DNA from 4 places in the Paenibacillus xylanexedens genome. Region 4 is predicted to be linked to each of the others. Evidence: riboswitches for the same ligand, from Rfam matches in the RefSeq annotation. Region 4 holds a riboswitch; each other region holds the start of a gene.
What was found. A riboswitch is a leader RNA that binds a small molecule or an ion and turns the genes downstream of it on or off. The one in region 4 is predicted to bind thiamine pyrophosphate.
Positions count from the first base shown of each region.

Region 1: linked by a shared signal. The riboswitch ahead of BS614_RS08295 (ABC transporter ATP-binding protein) and the one ahead of thiC (phosphomethylpyrimidine synthase ThiC) in region 4 are both predicted to bind thiamine pyrophosphate.
Region 2: linked by a shared signal. The riboswitch ahead of tenA (thiaminase II) and the one ahead of thiC (phosphomethylpyrimidine synthase ThiC) in region 4 are both predicted to bind thiamine pyrophosphate.
Region 3: linked by a shared signal. The riboswitch ahead of BS614_RS21245 (thiamine phosphate synthase) and the one ahead of thiC (phosphomethylpyrimidine synthase ThiC) in region 4 are both predicted to bind thiamine pyrophosphate.

Region 1 is NZ_CP018620.1:1,877,461-1,881,576, forward strand. Features, by position in the region: gene thiM (hydroxyethylthiazole kinase) at 1-174, opposite strand, end outside; gene BS614_RS08285 (ABC transporter substrate-binding protein) at 341-1,414, opposite strand; gene BS614_RS08290 (ABC transporter permease) at 1,468-2,298, opposite strand; gene BS614_RS08295 (ABC transporter ATP-binding protein) at 2,288-3,052, opposite strand; TPP riboswitch at 3,210-3,312, opposite strand; gene BS614_RS08300 (radical SAM/SPASM domain-containing protein) at 3,530-4,116, shown strand, end outside.
Region 2 is NZ_CP018620.1:4,462,332-4,466,447, reverse strand. Features, by position in the region: gene BS614_RS19725 (CotH kinase family protein) at 1-1,644, opposite strand, end outside; partial or broken gene tenA (thiaminase II) at 1,912-2,574, opposite strand; TPP riboswitch at 2,689-2,786, opposite strand; gene BS614_RS19715 (endo-1,4-beta-xylanase) at 2,992-4,116, opposite strand, start outside.
Region 3 is NZ_CP018620.1:4,866,263-4,870,378, reverse strand. Features, by position in the region: gene BS614_RS21250 (ABC-F family ATP-binding cassette domain-containing protein) at 1-1,153, shown strand, start outside; TPP riboswitch at 1,229-1,338, shown strand; gene BS614_RS21245 (thiamine phosphate synthase) at 1,564-2,226, shown strand; gene thiO (glycine oxidase ThiO) at 2,244-3,410, shown strand; gene thiS (sulfur carrier protein ThiS) at 3,407-3,610, shown strand; gene BS614_RS21230 (thiazole synthase) at 3,613-4,116, shown strand, end outside.
Region 4 is NZ_CP018620.1:1,541,082-1,545,197, forward strand. Features, by position in the region: gene BS614_RS06965 (IclR family transcriptional regulator) at 205-948, shown strand; TPP riboswitch at 1,097-1,210, shown strand; gene thiC (phosphomethylpyrimidine synthase ThiC) at 1,628-3,412, shown strand; gene BS614_RS32105 (hypothetical protein) at 3,775-4,116, opposite strand, start outside.

The DNA.
Region 1 (4,116 bases), 340 kb from region 4:
GAGTACTACAGCTCCTGACATCTTGGCGACATCAGCGACCTCTTCATGAGCATAGGCCATAAAAGGGGACGCACCTAGTGCAAGCAGACCATTGGCTGTGAAGGGAGCCACGACAAGGTTGGTGATATTGTGTACCAGCGGATTTTGCGTACGAACACGTTTCAGATAAGACATATAATTTCCTCCTTGTTATGAAGTAAACCCCATCGGTAGAAGACCGGTATGAAGGGTCACTCAGCAGAATAATAGGATATGAGTCTCCTTGTTGAGTTGGGGTGCAGAGTCTAACAACAGCCAGATCATTAATGCGGGAAAAGCAGAAACGTAAAATCTAAATCATTTACTCTCCTTGCAGAGTAATAAAAGCATCCTCGGCTTTCACCGATTCAGGAATCAAATCCTTTTCAACGAGCCATGCACGTACATTCTCCCACGACTCCATCTCCTGCCGACCAAATGGTTGGCCTTCTTCATTCATGAGTGGTAGCAGAATTACCAGGCTTTTAGTTTCGATCTCCGGGTCAAGCGGTGATGTTTCATTCTCATGAGCGAGCAGAATACTCAAGGCTTCTTCTGGATGCTCAGTCACATATTTCTGTCCTTCCTGGACCGCTTTGACGAACCGGGTAAGTTGGTCTTTTTTCGCTTCAATGCCAGCTTCACTTGCAGTCAGGACCAATTCATAATAATCAGGCACACCATAATCGACGGGGTTAATCAATTTCATGGCATGTCCTTCTTTCTCCAAAATCAATTGTTCATGGTTAATAAAACCACCCATAATCGCATCCGCTTGTCCGGAAGCCAGCGAAGGAATCAGATCGAACCCAACGTCGACCAGATTTATGTTGTCGGAATTGCCGCCATCCTTACTGATCATCGTGCGTACCATCGCTTCGTACAGAGGAATGGAGGAATAACCAACAGTCTTTTCTTCAAGATCTTTGGGTGAACTTACGTTGCCATTCGCTTCGGTCAACAGATGCACTAGGGGGTGGCGAACAACAGCAGCAATGGAACGTACAGGAATGTTCTCGCCACGAGCGAGCAAAATTTGGGGCTGGTAGCTTAGAGCCAGATCAATTTTTCCGGCAGCAACAAGTTTGAGTGAATCATTGGTATCCGCAGGCATCTGAATTTCGACATCCAGACCTTGATCTGCAAAGTATCCTTTTTCTTGAGCGACGTAGATGAAGGAATGTACTGCATTCGGGTACCAGTCGAGCATGATGGACAGTCTATCTTTGGCGTCTGATGCTGGTTCGGTTGCAGACTTGTCTATTTGTTGTGCATGGGTTGCAGAGTCTGTTGTTGGCGTGTTTTTGCTGGTATTCGTGGTGCTGCATCCGCTAACGATCAGCAAAAGGCTAATGAGCATGATGGGAAGCAGGGAGTATATACCTTTGTTATTCATAAATGAAGTTCCTCATTTCATCGTTTTGTTTACATCTAATTTCTGTCTAAGTATTATCCAACTTTTCTTTTGCCTCCATGTCCATGCCGCCGTATGCTAAATCGTTTCTCTAGCCAGGCAATCAGTACAAACAAAACGATTCCAAGCAGGGATAACAGCAAAATGGCGGCAAACATCGCATCCGTGTTCATGTTGCTGGACATGCGGCGGCTGAAGTATCCGAGACCTTTGCTGCCACCGAGCCATTCGCCAATCGTTGCCCCAACCACGCAGTACACCACAGACATCTTTAACCCCGAGAAAAAAGAGGAAAGTGCCAGTGGAATCTGGAGTTTGCAAAAAATATCCCACTTGCTGGCGCCCATGGTGAGCAAAAGTTCACGCTGCTCCGGATCGCCTTGGCGGAGTCCATCATAGGTACTGACCACAATGGGGAAGAACGCGATTAGGAACACCACGGCGACTTTGCTCCACAACGTATAGCCAAACCACAGGATGAACACGGGAGACAAGGCAATCAGCGGGATGGTCTGACTGATTACGATGAAGGGATACAAGGCCTTTTCAATCGATCGGTTCATATGCATGCCTGTTGCCAGCGTAATTCCAGTCACTATGGACAAGACAAAACCAACAACAACCTCCATAAAGGTAGCAGGCAGATGGATGGTCAACAGCAGACGGCGATGTTCAACCAGTGAGCTTGCGATGGCCGTGGGTGCAGGAATGATGAAGGAGGGCACCCATCCCATACGCACAATCACTTCCCAGATCGCCATTAATAAGAACATGAGCATAATAAACAAACCATATTGGGAAAACGACCTCGAGAGCCACTTTAAACACCACGTCCAAACGCTAACCTCAGCTCTATCATTTTGCATGTAATTGTTCCTCCAGTTGTCGTCTCATCTGCACGAGAGCCGGTTGGTAGATCATGTCCGAATGCCTTGGGCGTGGTAAAGGAACTGTCATCTCCCGCAACTGCTGACCTTGCCTTCCTGGAGTTAACAGAATGATACGGTCACTTAACAGCAGGGCTTCTTCAATGTCATGTGTAATGAACAGCACGGTTTGTCCAAAGTCCTCCCACAGCTCCAACAACCAGCGATGCATTTCTCGTTTGGTTAAGGCGTCGAGTGCACCGAAGGGTTCATCCAGTAACATGAGCTGCCCGCCTGTAAGCAAGGTACGCAGCAATGCCACCCGCTGCCGCATGCCGCCGGATAACTCATCTGGATAGGCCTGCTCATAACCGGACAAGCCGAACCTTGCCAATCCTGCGATGATATCGGCTCGCAGCTTCTCCTTGTTCTGTCGGCCTGGTGCAAGCTCGGCAGGCAGCATGCAGTTCTCCATGACGGTACGCCAGGATAACAGCAGATCTTTCTGCGGCATATAAGCGACTCGTCCGAGCCGTTGTCCTTGCGGTACATCAGCTATATCGATGGTGCCAACGGTTGGCTCAAGCAAGCCTGCGAGCAGCTTGAAGAGTGTGCTTTTACCTGATCCGCTGGAGCCGATGAGCGAGACAAATTCTCCTTGTTGAACCTGAAGCGACACATTGGCGAGCACGGGTGAATCCTTTTTTTCAGGAAAAGCGAAGCTAACGTTGTGAATGGTTACATGGTTGTTCATCTGATCCTCCCCCCTTGATGTCAGACTGCTGGAATAACAACGGCATCCTGTACTCTGCAAAAGGAACAAAAAAGACCCACCCATTTCCGGAGAAATGAGTGGGTCTGTAAGTTAAATCCGCAATTTATCTTCACATTCATGAAAAAATTCCGCTTACTAAAAGGCCGCTCCACTTCCCTCCGCTGGTATGATCCAGATCAGGTTCAAAGGGTCCGAATAGTCATATTCGTCTCAGCCGCAAGGCTCCCCTAGTGCAAAAGTTCAAGATATGCAGTTGTCTGTTCAGCATATATCACTCGAACATGAACTGTAAAGAGGCAGCATGATGGAATTCTTGAGATGAACTTGGAGCCAGAGCCGAACAACTGAACAATTTACCTTGGCTCATGAACCCGATATAATAGTGGTGGCGCATATTGGCCGGATCACAAATGCAGGTGGGATTGTTCTCCCTCCTAGGCAGAATGGGGACCCGAGTTGAAAACGTTCAAAAAAGTATATATTGAGATCACAAGTATCTGTAATCTGGCGTGCAGCTTCTGTCCTCAGACGCAGCGTGCCAAAGGATTCATTGACCCTGAAGTCTTCAACAATATACTGGATCAAGTTAAACCACACACCAATCATATTTATCTACATGTCAAAGGCGAACCCTTGTTGCACCCCAAAATAGATCTGCTGCTTGATTCCGCACATGAGAAGGGACTCAAGGTGAACATTACAACGAATGGTACACTCTTGCCCAAGACTCAGCATAAATTGCTTGGCAAACCGGCGCTGCGGCAGATGAATTTCTCCCTGCACAGCTTCGATGGGCATGAAGGTTCAACAGACCGTGACGGATACCTGCGTCATATTTTGTCCTTTGTACACGAGGCCGTTAAGCACAATGTCATCATCTCATTCCGACTGTGGAATCTGACGCAGGATAACTTCACAAATGCTCAGATGAATCGAAATCGGGAGACCCTTGAAGTGTTGGAACGTGAGTTCAATCTGGACTTCCGCATTGAGGAAAAAGTGGTTCCAGGCAGCGGGGTCAAAATTGCCCGAAATGTATATCT
Region 2 (4,116 bases), 2.9 Mb from region 4:
TCCCATGCCTCCTGGAATTTTATTTTCACCCAGTTTGGAGAGATCAACCGAAGAAGCATCAATCAGCGAATCCGAGTTCTCTTTCTGTTTCTCGGTCGTGGAAGGAATATCTCCGTCCAATTGCCCCTGTATACTTTCTGCACGCAGCGTGCCAAGTTTGGTCAATTCTGCAACAGCTTCCTCGTACTTGTCATAGGTGACAAATGCTGTAGGGTCTTGTTTCACATATTCCGCGATCATGTTGTTCAGACTCTGCACTTTTTCTTCAAATTTTCCGTCTGCAAAGTATCCATCTACGATCTCCTGCAAATATTCGTGATACTTGGCCTTATACTCAGGCACCTCAAGCAGCTTGCCCAAAATTGGACGCTCCTCCAGGGTGACCCCTGATACCGGCGTATCAATCGCCAGATTCACGATGTCGGATGCAGAACCACCTTGAAATCCGCCAAATCCGCCAAAGGCCATGTTGTAGTCCCAAGGCAACATACTAATCTGTCCATCGTTCTCATACAAATAATAGTTATGTCCCATTCCGGACGTGTAGCTATCCATATTGACAACCACCGTGTGGGCTGCAAAATACCTCAGAACTTCGTCCACATCCACATATTTCTCCAGTTCGGTACCTGTGCTCAAGTTTTTGAGCGATTCAATGACACGCTGATGATCTTCCTCTGTTGTTTTGGTCTCAGCATTGTCGAAGATCGCGGAGTAACTGGATGATTCATCATCCGTGTACACCAATGAAACACCATTCCCGCTTCCGTCCATACCACCCGGACCACGGTTCCCCTTCATACCTGCTTCCGGTAGTGTATTCGCACCATCTTCCCCTGTCCCGCTGTTCATATCCGGCGGACTTGCACCATCCGGTGGCGCCATACCTTCATTAGGAGGCTGCATATCTCCATATCCTTGTGCAAAAGGATTGCCTTCTGGCCCTCCCATACCTCCTGGCCCCATGTTGTCATCATTGTTCGGCTTGTAAAGTTCACCCACGTCATTCTTGGCTCGAGCGAGATATCCACTGTCAATGTCCTCAACAGCCAGGTACAAGCCCCAAGTCTCTCCATTTACACTAATATCGGAGAATGCGAATAAAGGTGCATCTACGCCGATATAACTCATAATGTCATAACTCAAATATTCCTTCATATAGCTATTGTCGCTAATCATGTTGTTCACAACGAGCTTGTCCAATCCCATCCACGTTTGATCCTTGACGTATTCATCAAACTTGATTTTGAAACTATATCGATCCGTTGTATCATCGCCAGCGACCTGCCGCAGGCTGGAGTTACCCTTTGGACGAATCCCGACGTTTTCAATCGTCGTTCCGTTAATTGTAATATTAGCTGAGATGTACTGTTCCTCTGTTGCAGTGTCCAGCATTTTTTTCCATGCTTCTTCATCCACATCAATTGAAATGGACATAACCTCAGTCTTGTTGATTTGATCGGCATATCCTACTGTCTGCGCAGTATTCTCCGTTTTACTCTGATTATCCGTAGTCGTTTGTTCCTTTTCAGTCGAATTGCTTTCCGACTCCCCATTCCCTTCATTAGTCGAGCTGCATGCCGTCAGCATCGCAGTACATAGCACCGCTACACCGATAAATTTAGGCCATTTGTATATACTCATTGCCATCACCTCATTATTATTATTGTTGTTGTATCTTTTCGCATGTAATTATCATAAATTGCAATTCTTAAATGAATCTGAATGAGACACAAAAATAACAAACGAAAAGCTCGGATTACTCCCATCAAGCATTCTGCCTATAGAAGCGATAGATATGCCGGCAATAAAAATAAACATGGCAGGCTGTTTTGCACAACGGATATAGAAAAAGAGAGCAACATCCTGTTTATGGACGCTACTCTCTAATTGGATTAACTACCAGTGAACTTAAGGCTCCAGCCTCCATGACATCTCCCAAAAATCAAGCTCAAAGCGGCTGCACATCACGAAAATATCTTCCATCCGTTGGTATGTTTCCTCGCTACAGCCTTCTAATAGCTTATCCGTTAACGTCACAAGGGATTGATTGCTGCTGTTGTATTCAGAGGAAGCATATCCTGTGATCCACTCTCCATAAAAGGGATGCTCAGCTGCACCCGGCTTTTGAGCAAGGACTTGACCGATCTCCGCATAGCTCCATGAGCAGGCCAGAATGGATACAAGTACTTCTGCTATGCCACCCGCATGGGAAACAGAGAGCATATAATTAGTATAGGCTGCATTTTTCAGTGCAGGTTTTACCTAAAAAACATGATCCTCTGTTATTCCTAATCGCTCCATATAAGAACGATGAATTTTCATTTCACCATTCAGGATGTTATCTACGTTTTTACTAAAAAACTGCATCAATTTGGGGTCGTGCGACTTGACGATACCTAGTGCAAATACGCGGGCATAATCGAACAGGTAAAAGTAGTCTTGCAGCAAATAATAACGAAATTGTTCGACCGGTAAGGAACCATCTCCGATTCCTTTAACAAAGGGATGCTCGAGACATTCCTTCCACACGGGCTGCGCTGCCTGATATAATCTCTCTGAAATAGTCAACATGTGTTCCTCCAGTTCATCAATGTACGTATTTAAAAACAAAAAAACGAAACATCCATAGGATGTTTCGCAGACAAATACACAAAAACAAGGGGGTTCGCATAAGCTACCCAAGTGCAGTGTTTCATCGTTGCATCCCTACGTTGGCATGATCCAAATCAGGTAAGGTCGGTTTAACACCCTCTCAGCCGGTTAAGGCTCCCTCGCAAACGGTTGTATGTAGTTGATTACTTTCTTATCCGCATAAAGAAAAAATAACATCTATTTAGTATATCAAGGGCTGTTAAATATAGTCAAGGCAGATTGTATCGCCCTCATCAGCTTGAGTGATGTATGTAAACGACAAAAAACCATCACAACAATGGTTGAGTTTTAGCCACTGTTATGATGGTTTCTATTCTTACAATTACTGCCGATGGTTTACTGCCCGAGTTTGTTCTTTCCGACAAAAGTGAGTATTCCGTACTGGGAAGTGTTTCTCCAGCTTTCATTGGTCGCATCATTCCACTTGGCTACGCTCTGCTTACCTCCGCCCTGGTTGTCGTTAATTTGAAGCTCGAAACCGAGAACATTTCCAGCCTTTGGCGTCAGTGAATTCAACTGGATTCTGGCTTCTACGAGGTATCCTTTATTCGTTTTCTTCACAGCACTTACAAGGCGTCCGGGTGAGGCTCCCCCTGCAAAGGTTCCCACATTGTCTGCACTGATTCTGAACTGGGCATCATCATATTGAAAATATGGTGTGCGCTGGTGATTCTCGTCCAGGAAAATCTCAACCGAATCCTGATCCCATGGGTTGATGCTGTCTGTAATGATGTTTGGATCAGTGACGTCGATCAGCAGGTATAGATACTCACCTGACCACATTGCGCGAGCCACTGCCTCTGCACCTTCGGTCTCATTCAACCGTTTTACTTCAAATGGTACAGCCTTATTCCATAGGGCGTCTTTCTTCCCATCAATCTGAACAATCCCTTGCACAGCTTGTGCATATTTGGGCATAGGGGCGAGTTGAATTACGCCGTATTTGCTTGTATCTTGCTCCTGAGATTGTGTTCGATCATTCCAGTACAGTGGATTATAAGGTTGTGTCCCACTTGAACCGCCATCAGTCACACGGATGTCCAAGCCAACTTCATATTCTGAATCGGCTTGGATACCACCCCATGGAATGGACAATTCAACCTGATATCCGGCTTTTGTCTCGCGTACACGATATGAACGTCGCTCCGCACCCTCAGCTTTGCCCGACCGCTTAATGATAATGTATCGGTCATCTGCTTCATATGAGGTGGTCTTGCCATTATTGAGATCAACAAAGAGTTCTACTCCGTCATTCACATCTGCCTTCGCATCCTGAACATCCACAAGGATATACAGGTTACTATAATCCCATAAGGTGCGGAAATTGGCTGATCCCGAAGAGTCACCCTTCAGTGGAGTAGACACCGCTTTGTTCCAGAGAGGATCTTGTGACTGTTTTTTGATATCCGGTTTACCCGAAAGTGAGACGGCTCTCTGTGTCAACACAGGCAAGCTGGATTC
Region 3 (4,116 bases), 3.3 Mb from region 4:
CGATTTTTATCTGATTGACGTAAAAGTCGAAGAGATGGCCAATGGTCTTGGTTTGTCCGCAATTGGTCTTGATCGGGATGTCGCAGCTCTAAGTGGTGGACAACGTACCAAGGTGCTTCTTGCCAAGCTTCTGCTCGAGAAACCTACAGCTCTTTTGCTGGATGAGCCGACCAACTATCTGGATGTAGAGCACATTGAATGGTTGTCACGTTACCTGAAGGACTACCCGCACGCGTTCCTCTTAATCTCCCATGACACGGAATTCATGAATGAAGTCGTAAATGTCATTTATCATTTGGAATTTGCCAAATTAACGCGATATGCAGCGAACTATAACAAGTTCCTTGAGATGGCTGATATGAATAAAGCCCAGCATATTGATGCGTACGAGAAACAGCAAGAGTACATCAAGAAACAGGAAGATTTCATTCAGCGTAACAAGGCACGTGCTTCAACTTCTGGTCGAGCGAAGAGCCGGGAGAAGCAACTGGACAGAATTGAACGTATTGATCGTCCAGATGAAGCGGCCAAACCAACGTTCAAATTCAAGGATGCCCGCGCGAGCAGCAAAACGGTCTTTGAGGGCATTGATTTTGAAATTGGATATACGTATCCTTTGCTGCCCAAAATGACAATGACAATTGAACGTGGTGAGAAAATTGCCATCGTAGGTTGTAATGGTGTGGGTAAATCGACGCTGTTAAAAACCATCCTGGGAAAAATATCTCCACTTAGTGGAAAGACTTTCTTGGGAGATTATCTGGAAACGGCCTATTTTGAGCAGGAAGTTCGTGCTGGGAATATCACGCCGATTGAGGATGTCTGGAATGAGTTTTCACATCTGACCCAAAATGAAGTCCGGGGTCATCTCGCTCGCTGTGGGTTGAAAAATGAGCATATTACCCGTCCGCTTAACATGCTGAGTGGTGGAGAACAAGCCAAGGTTCGGTTATGCAAACTCTTGATGCGTGAAAGTAACTGGATTCTATTCGATGAGCCGACGAACCATTTGGATGTCACAGCTAAAGCTGAGTTACAGCGTGCCTTGCAAGAATTCAAGGGAACGGTGTTGCTGGTATCTCATGAACCTGATTTCTACGAGGGTTGGGTTACCAAAACATGGAATGTTGAAGAATGGTCTGAGAAAAACTAGACAATTCAAGCAACGCTTAATAGAAATGAACGGTGACAAAAAAATCCTTCTATGGTAACATAGGCTACAACTTCATATGAACACTAGGGGGGCCGCACGATGTGGCTGAGATGGAAGAATGCGATTCCGGACCCTTTGCACCTGATCTGGATCATACCAGCGTAGGGAAGTGGCGAGCGCGTTTCAGTGAATGATGTGAGCAAACGGCAATTCGAAAGAATTCAACCGTCTTGCTTAGTAAATTGAAACATGCAGTTGCGTGTATAAGGTTATGGCTATAAGGTCTATAGCTTTATTGCACGAAATGAACTGTATGTATCAGTCAGTCATCTGGTCCTATAATTAATACGCAGCCACTCCCCTACGGGAGTGGCTTTTTTTGTTTTCATAGCATTCACGCCTGGAAGGAGATGAACAGTACGGTATTTTCTCATGAACATGTACACGGATCATTTGAACTGCATGTTGTATCTACGGGTGCAGGGGATCAAGCATCTTTTGTAAAAGCTGCAAAGGACGTTTGGCCATGGGTGGACTATATTCACATACGAGAAAAACAACTCACATGGCAAGACAAGATCGGTTGGGCTGAAAGTCTGCGTGGTATTGGCGTTCCATCTTGTCGTATCGTTATCAATGGTTCAGAGCTACCTTCACAGAATGATATCTATGGCGGTGTACATTGGGGGCAAGATGCAATACGTAACTACAACCCTGCTGTTATAAGCAATGTGCAGCGACTTCGTCTGGGTGTATCTGTTCATTCAATCGATGAGGCAAAAATCGCTGAAGAACGGGGAGCCGATTACCTATTCTTCGGGCATGTCTACGCAACCAACAGTAAGCCGGATCTTGAACCAAGAGGATTATATGCTCTGGCTGAAGTGTGCTCTGGTGTCTCCATTCCTGTCATGGCGATTGGGGGCATCGAACCGGGAAACATTCACGCTATTCGCTTTGCAGGCGCACAGGGAGTCGCTGTGATCTCGAATGTATGGGCGAGCGATTCCCCGGATCGGGCGGCTGCATTATTAAGGCAGGCTATCGTTGCTACAGAAAGTCTGAGTCGCTGAATCAAGGAGATGAGAGGATGAAAAAGATCATTACTGATAGACCGGATAAGATTCATGCAGAAACGATTATTGTAGGTGGAGGCGTTGTTGGTTGTGCCATTGCGTATGAGCTTGCTTTCCGTGGACAGGATGTGCTGTTACTGGAGCGTTCGGCGATTGCAGGAGGCACTTCTTGCGCGGCGGCTGGAATGCTGGCGGCAGATAGTGAGGATTTTGCTCATCCTTTGATGGCTAAGCTCGCTAGGCAGAGTAGACATTTACTTATTGAGCAACAGGTGCTAATGGCTTCACTCAGTGAGGTAGAGACTGGCCTGCAACGCCAGGGATTCCTAACTCCTTTTCGTTCATACAGTGAATTAAGTAGTTATAAGGACAATCGGAAGTCTGCGTTGTCTGCTGATGAGGTGTGGTGGGACCGTTCCGTTGTGCAACAGGAGGCATCATGGCTTAACAGAGATACGTATGGAGCCTACTACAGACCTTACGAGAGTGAGATTCTTCCAGTCCATCTAACGAAGGCATATGCTGAATCCGCTCAAGCATTGGGAGCACGGGTTATGGAGGACATACAGGATATACGTCTGCAAGCAAACGAACACGGCGTGCAGGGGATCACCACATCGATCGGTGAGATGAAATGCAAACATGTCATTATAGCGGCTGGATTACAGAGTGAAGAGTTGATGAGACATGTGAATCTGAGCTTGCCTGTGTGGTCGGTAAAAGGTGAAATAGCCGCCGTTCAGTTCTCAGATGAACATGCAGGGTACAGACCTGACAGAACGGTGTATGCAGAGGATATCTATATTGTTCCCAAAGCCAATGGAGAGGTTTGGCTCGGGGCAACCAGTCTGCCAGGCAGAACGGATTTGAACGTTTCTGTACAGGGTGTTCAGAAGCTATTAACAGCGGCTACCCACTGGGTGCCTGGGATGAAAGAGGCACAATTTTTGCGGGCGTGGGCAGGCGTAAGGCCGGCAACTCCGGATGGTCTGCCTTATATAGGTGCTTGCGAAAGTGTTCCCGGGCTGTTTGCCGCCTTTGGACATTACCGTAACGGTATTTTGCTCAGTGCGATAACAGGCAGACTAATCGCTGAATTGCTCGCGGGCAAAAGCTCAGAAGAGCTCGGAATTGAGGCACTGAGCCCTGAGCGATTGAACAGAAAGGGAGTGGTGCAGTGAATATCATCGTTAATGGTCAACGGATGGAGATTGAAGACAGATTGAATCGTGTGGATAAACTGCTTCAATCTTTTGATCTGCAAGTCAAGACTGTAGTTGTAGAGCTGAATAAGCATATTTTAACCCGCGAGTATCATGAAACGACAGTATTAAGAGAAGGCGATCGAATTGAGATTGTACATTTTGTAGGAGGCGGTTGATGATGTTGAACATTGGTAAATATACGTTTGAGTCCAGATTGTTGCTCGGAACAGGCAAGTTTTCGGATCTGGAAGTGCAAACTCAGGCTGTGGAAGCATCTGAAACGGAAGTTTTGACCTTTGCTGTTCGTCGTCTGAATTTGGAGGAACGTAATCAGAAGCACTTCCTGGATACGTTGGATCTGGATAAATACACACTTCTTCCGAATACGGCAGGGGCTTCCACTGCGGAAGAGGCGGTGCGGATTGCCGAGCTTGCGCGGGCTTCAGGACTTTGTGATATGATAAAAGTCGAAGTCATCGGAGATGGAATCACGTTACTCCCAGATCCGATTGAAACGTACAAGGCTTGCGAAATTTTGCTTGAAAAGGGCTTCACGGTATTGCCTTATATTTCGGATGATGTCATTCTGGCCAAAAGGCTACAATTGCTTGGTGTACATGCTGTAATGCCTGGCGCTTCTCCCATCGGAGCGGGCAGAGGCATCATCAATCCCTATAACCTT
Region 4 (4,116 bases):
ACGCAATTGTTATATAGTTCTTAAGATATATGGGTAACATTACCTTAGTGTGCAAATTACAGGGGATTAAGTCTTATAAAAAGGAAAAATTTACACGTTGGCCTATTTTGATTTTGGCTCTTTTTGGTTTACAGATGAGACCGTTTCTCATATAATTTATGTAACCAAGTTTCATGTGATGAAACATGAGGAGGGCATTATGCCATGGAAGATCGCAAGTTAACCGTCCGGGCTGTGGAACGGGCGCTGGATATATTATTATGTTTTACCACACGCAGTGATCTGGGACTCACCGAAATTGCCAGCCAGATCGGCCTGCACAAAAGTACAGTGCACCGTTTGATGGCTACGCTGGAAGATCGAGGGTTCGTGATCCGCGATGCAGCAACAGAGAAGTACCGACTTGGCATCCGAATCTGGGAGCTGTCAGCTCATATGTCCCGTAGTGATGATCCCGCTATTCTGCTACTGCCTGCGATGGAGCGACTGAGAGATCGATTGGGGGAGACTGTGAGTCTGTACCTGCGTGATGGGAGTGAACGGATTCGGATTCAGGCTGTGCAAAGTGATCAGGCGATTCGCCGAGTCGCTCCAGTGGGTGTTAGACTCCCGCTGTCTGTGGGCGCTTCCAGCAAAGTCCTAATGGCGTTTGCCACGGACGAGGATCGTGAAGAACTGATGAACGGGCCGGAATGGCCGGTGTTTATTGATCCGGCGGTGTATTTGGCACAAATGATAGATATCCGGGATAACGGATATGCCACGAGTTATGAGGAACGTGAGCCGGGAGCTGCCGCGGTATCTGTACCGATTATGGATCGCAGAGGCAATATCGCAGCTGCCCTCTCGGTCTCGGGACCTGTCAGTCGACTTTCGCAGGAGACATTGCATGAATACGCACCTGTGTTGAAGGATGCTGCTACGCAAATGGGGCTCATGTTATCCTGATGCTGAGGTAAGGTTTTTCTCCAATAGAGTTGATCATTTGGAATATAAAGGTTGTTTTTATGTTCCGGTTGCGCTACTCTGTTATGGACGGCCCAGCGGGGCCAGCTTCATTGAATATGAACGGCGGCTTATGTAAGCCGCAACTTGTTAACGTTACTGGGGGAGTCCGAATTGTCCGGACTGAGACGGAATCGCATGAGATTCCGGACCCTTTGCACCTGATCTGGATCATACCAGCGTAGGGAAGTAATCGGCGATATGACCACAACCACCACATGATGTGACCCTTGTAGGGCTCCGTTAAGGAGCTGCATAAAGGTGCATTATTGGTGATGGACATAAAAGTCGGTTCCTTCGGGGACCGGCTTTTTTATATACAGGGAACGGGCGATATAGCGCGGATTTTATGGGCTTCTTTTTCGATAACCTGCGGAAGTGGGCTTGGATGAGGAGGGGAGTCTTATAGATCGATGATCTGTGGTAGCCTCCGTCTGTTGTTAACTGTACATGAAAAGTGTCTCCCCTGGTCTGGTGTAGGATCGCTCTTTCTTCTCTGCAATGCGCATGATTTGGGACAGGTACGTAAGTGAGCTAATGACTATTCCAACCAAACAAGCGACGAACACTGAGGAGGAGAAAAGCGAACATGAGTACAGGAAATCAAACGGGACAACAAGCGATGGAACAGGAACATAACGGTCAGCAGGTGGAAAAAGAAACAGGAGCGGCCGGACGGGTTCAGCCCTTTCCGGGCAGCCGCAAAGTCTACATTCAGGGCTCACGGCCGGACATTGCTGTACCGGAGCGTGAGATAGCCCTTCATGACACGAATACTCCCCAAGGGGTGGAGCATAACGAACCGCTACGTGTCTACGATACGAGCGGCCCGATGACCGATCCCGCATTTCATGCGGATATCCGTGCAGGTCTGCCAGCCCTGCGCACCCGTTGGATCACAGAGCGCGGCGATGTCGAAGCTTATCAAGGCCGTACGGTTAAACCGGTGGATAACGGACTGAAGCCCGGAGGAAAGAGAGCTGGAGCCGAAGAGTACCCTGGATTACGTGGCAAACCGCTGCGGGCACAGCCAGGACGCTGTGTGACCCAGATGCACTACGCGAGGCAAGGAGTCATTACGGCAGAGATGGAGTTTGCCGCCATTCGTGAAGGCGTGGAACCGGAATTTGTGAGGCAGGAGCTGGCGAGTGGACGGGCCATTCTGCCATCCAACATCAATCACCCGGAGAGTGAGCCGATGTTGATCGGTCGTCATTTTCATGTGAAGATCAATGCCAACATTGGCAACTCTGCTGTATCTTCATCCATCGAGGAAGAGGTCGAGAAGATGACCTGGGCGGTACGCTGGGGATCGGATACCGTAATGGATCTGTCCACAGGCAAAAACATTCATACCACCCGGGAATGGATCATCCGTAATTCACCTGTGCCGATTGGTACGGTGCCGCTGTATCAGGCGCTGGAGAAGGTGAATGGCGAAGCAGAAGCGCTGACCTGGGAGTTGTACCGTGACACACTCATTGAGCAGGCAGAGCAGGGCGTGGACTACTTTACGATTCATGCAGGTGTACTGCTGCGTTATATCCCCATGACCGCCAAGCGAATGACAGGCATTGTGTCCCGGGGCGGGTCCATTATGGCAGCATGGTGTCTGGCGCATCATCAGGAGAATTTTTTGTACACCCATTTTGAAGAAATCTGCGAGATTATGAAAAGGTATGATGTGGCGTTTTCGCTGGGAGATGGACTTCGTCCAGGCAGTATCTACGATGCGAATGACGAAGCTCAGATGGCGGAATTGGCTACGCTTGGGGAACTGACGCAGATCGCATGGAAGCATGATGTGCAGGTGATGATCGAAGGCCCGGGTCATGTGCCGATGCACAAGATCAAGGAGAATGTGGACTTGCAGATGGAGATATGTAAAGAGGCACCGTTCTATACGCTGGGGCCGCTGACGACCGACATTGCCCCGGGTTACGATCACATCACGTCCGCCATTGGGGCAGCCATGATTGGCTGGTTCGGCACGTCCATGCTCTGTTATGTTACGCCAAAAGAACATCTGGGCCTGCCCAACAAGGATGATGTGCGGGAAGGGGTCATCGCCTACAAGATCGCAGCTCACGCCGCCGATCTGGCGAAGGGACATCCGCGTGCTCAGCGCCGGGATGACGCATTGTCCAAAGCACGGTTCGAGTTCCGCTGGAGGGACCAGTTCAACCTGTCACTAGACCCTGAACGTGCGCTGTCCTACCATGATGAGACGCTGCCAGCAGAAGGGGCCAAAGAAGCTCATTTCTGCTCCATGTGCGGACCAAAGTTCTGTAGCATGCGCATCACGCAGGACATTCGTGCCTTTGCCGCTGATAAAGGATTGTCCGAGAATGAGGCTGTAGCTACCGGGATGCAGGAAAAGGCCGAGGAATATCGGACACGCTCCTAAGGGAGCCAGGTGATGAAGGTTTTTTGAAGCTTTAAATTATAAATATTGATTAATGTTTGGACAAGGCCAAACCCGCTTCACCGTAACTTTTGGATTCAATCCAACTTACGCCAAATCTGAAATAGGATGCCTGCGATGACAAACAGCACGCCATCAGAAAGTTTAAGATTACTAGCATGTAGAAGTGCGGAAGAACCCATACCGACTAGGAACAAGATAAGAATATATAAAAATCGCATTAATTTATTCACCTCTCTTGTTGAGTGAAATGTGTAAAAGAGAACGATTTTTATATCGTTCTCTTTTTTGAATTTAACTTTATTCTACCTTATATTACATATACATATTTAACAAAGACTTCATTAATAATTAAAATTTTTAAGTGTACCTCTGGAATCATTATCAGCAGAGCCTGAGAAGCTAACCTCTAGAGCTCCAAAACTCAATCCTACACTGCCCGTACCTTTAATGTGGTAGTAATTGGATTGTATTTGAGATAGACCACTTTGATTTCCTTGCTTTTTATGTTCTATTGTAAAGACGGCAGAGGCAACCTGTTCTGTTATAATAATGCCCCCTTTGAGATCAGCATTGAATCCAACACCATTCTCACCAGTATATGAGAAATTACGTCCACTTCCTAAAGTTGTAAACGTAGAGTTTCCGCTATACTTGACTTTATCTTCATAATACCCAGAACCTGG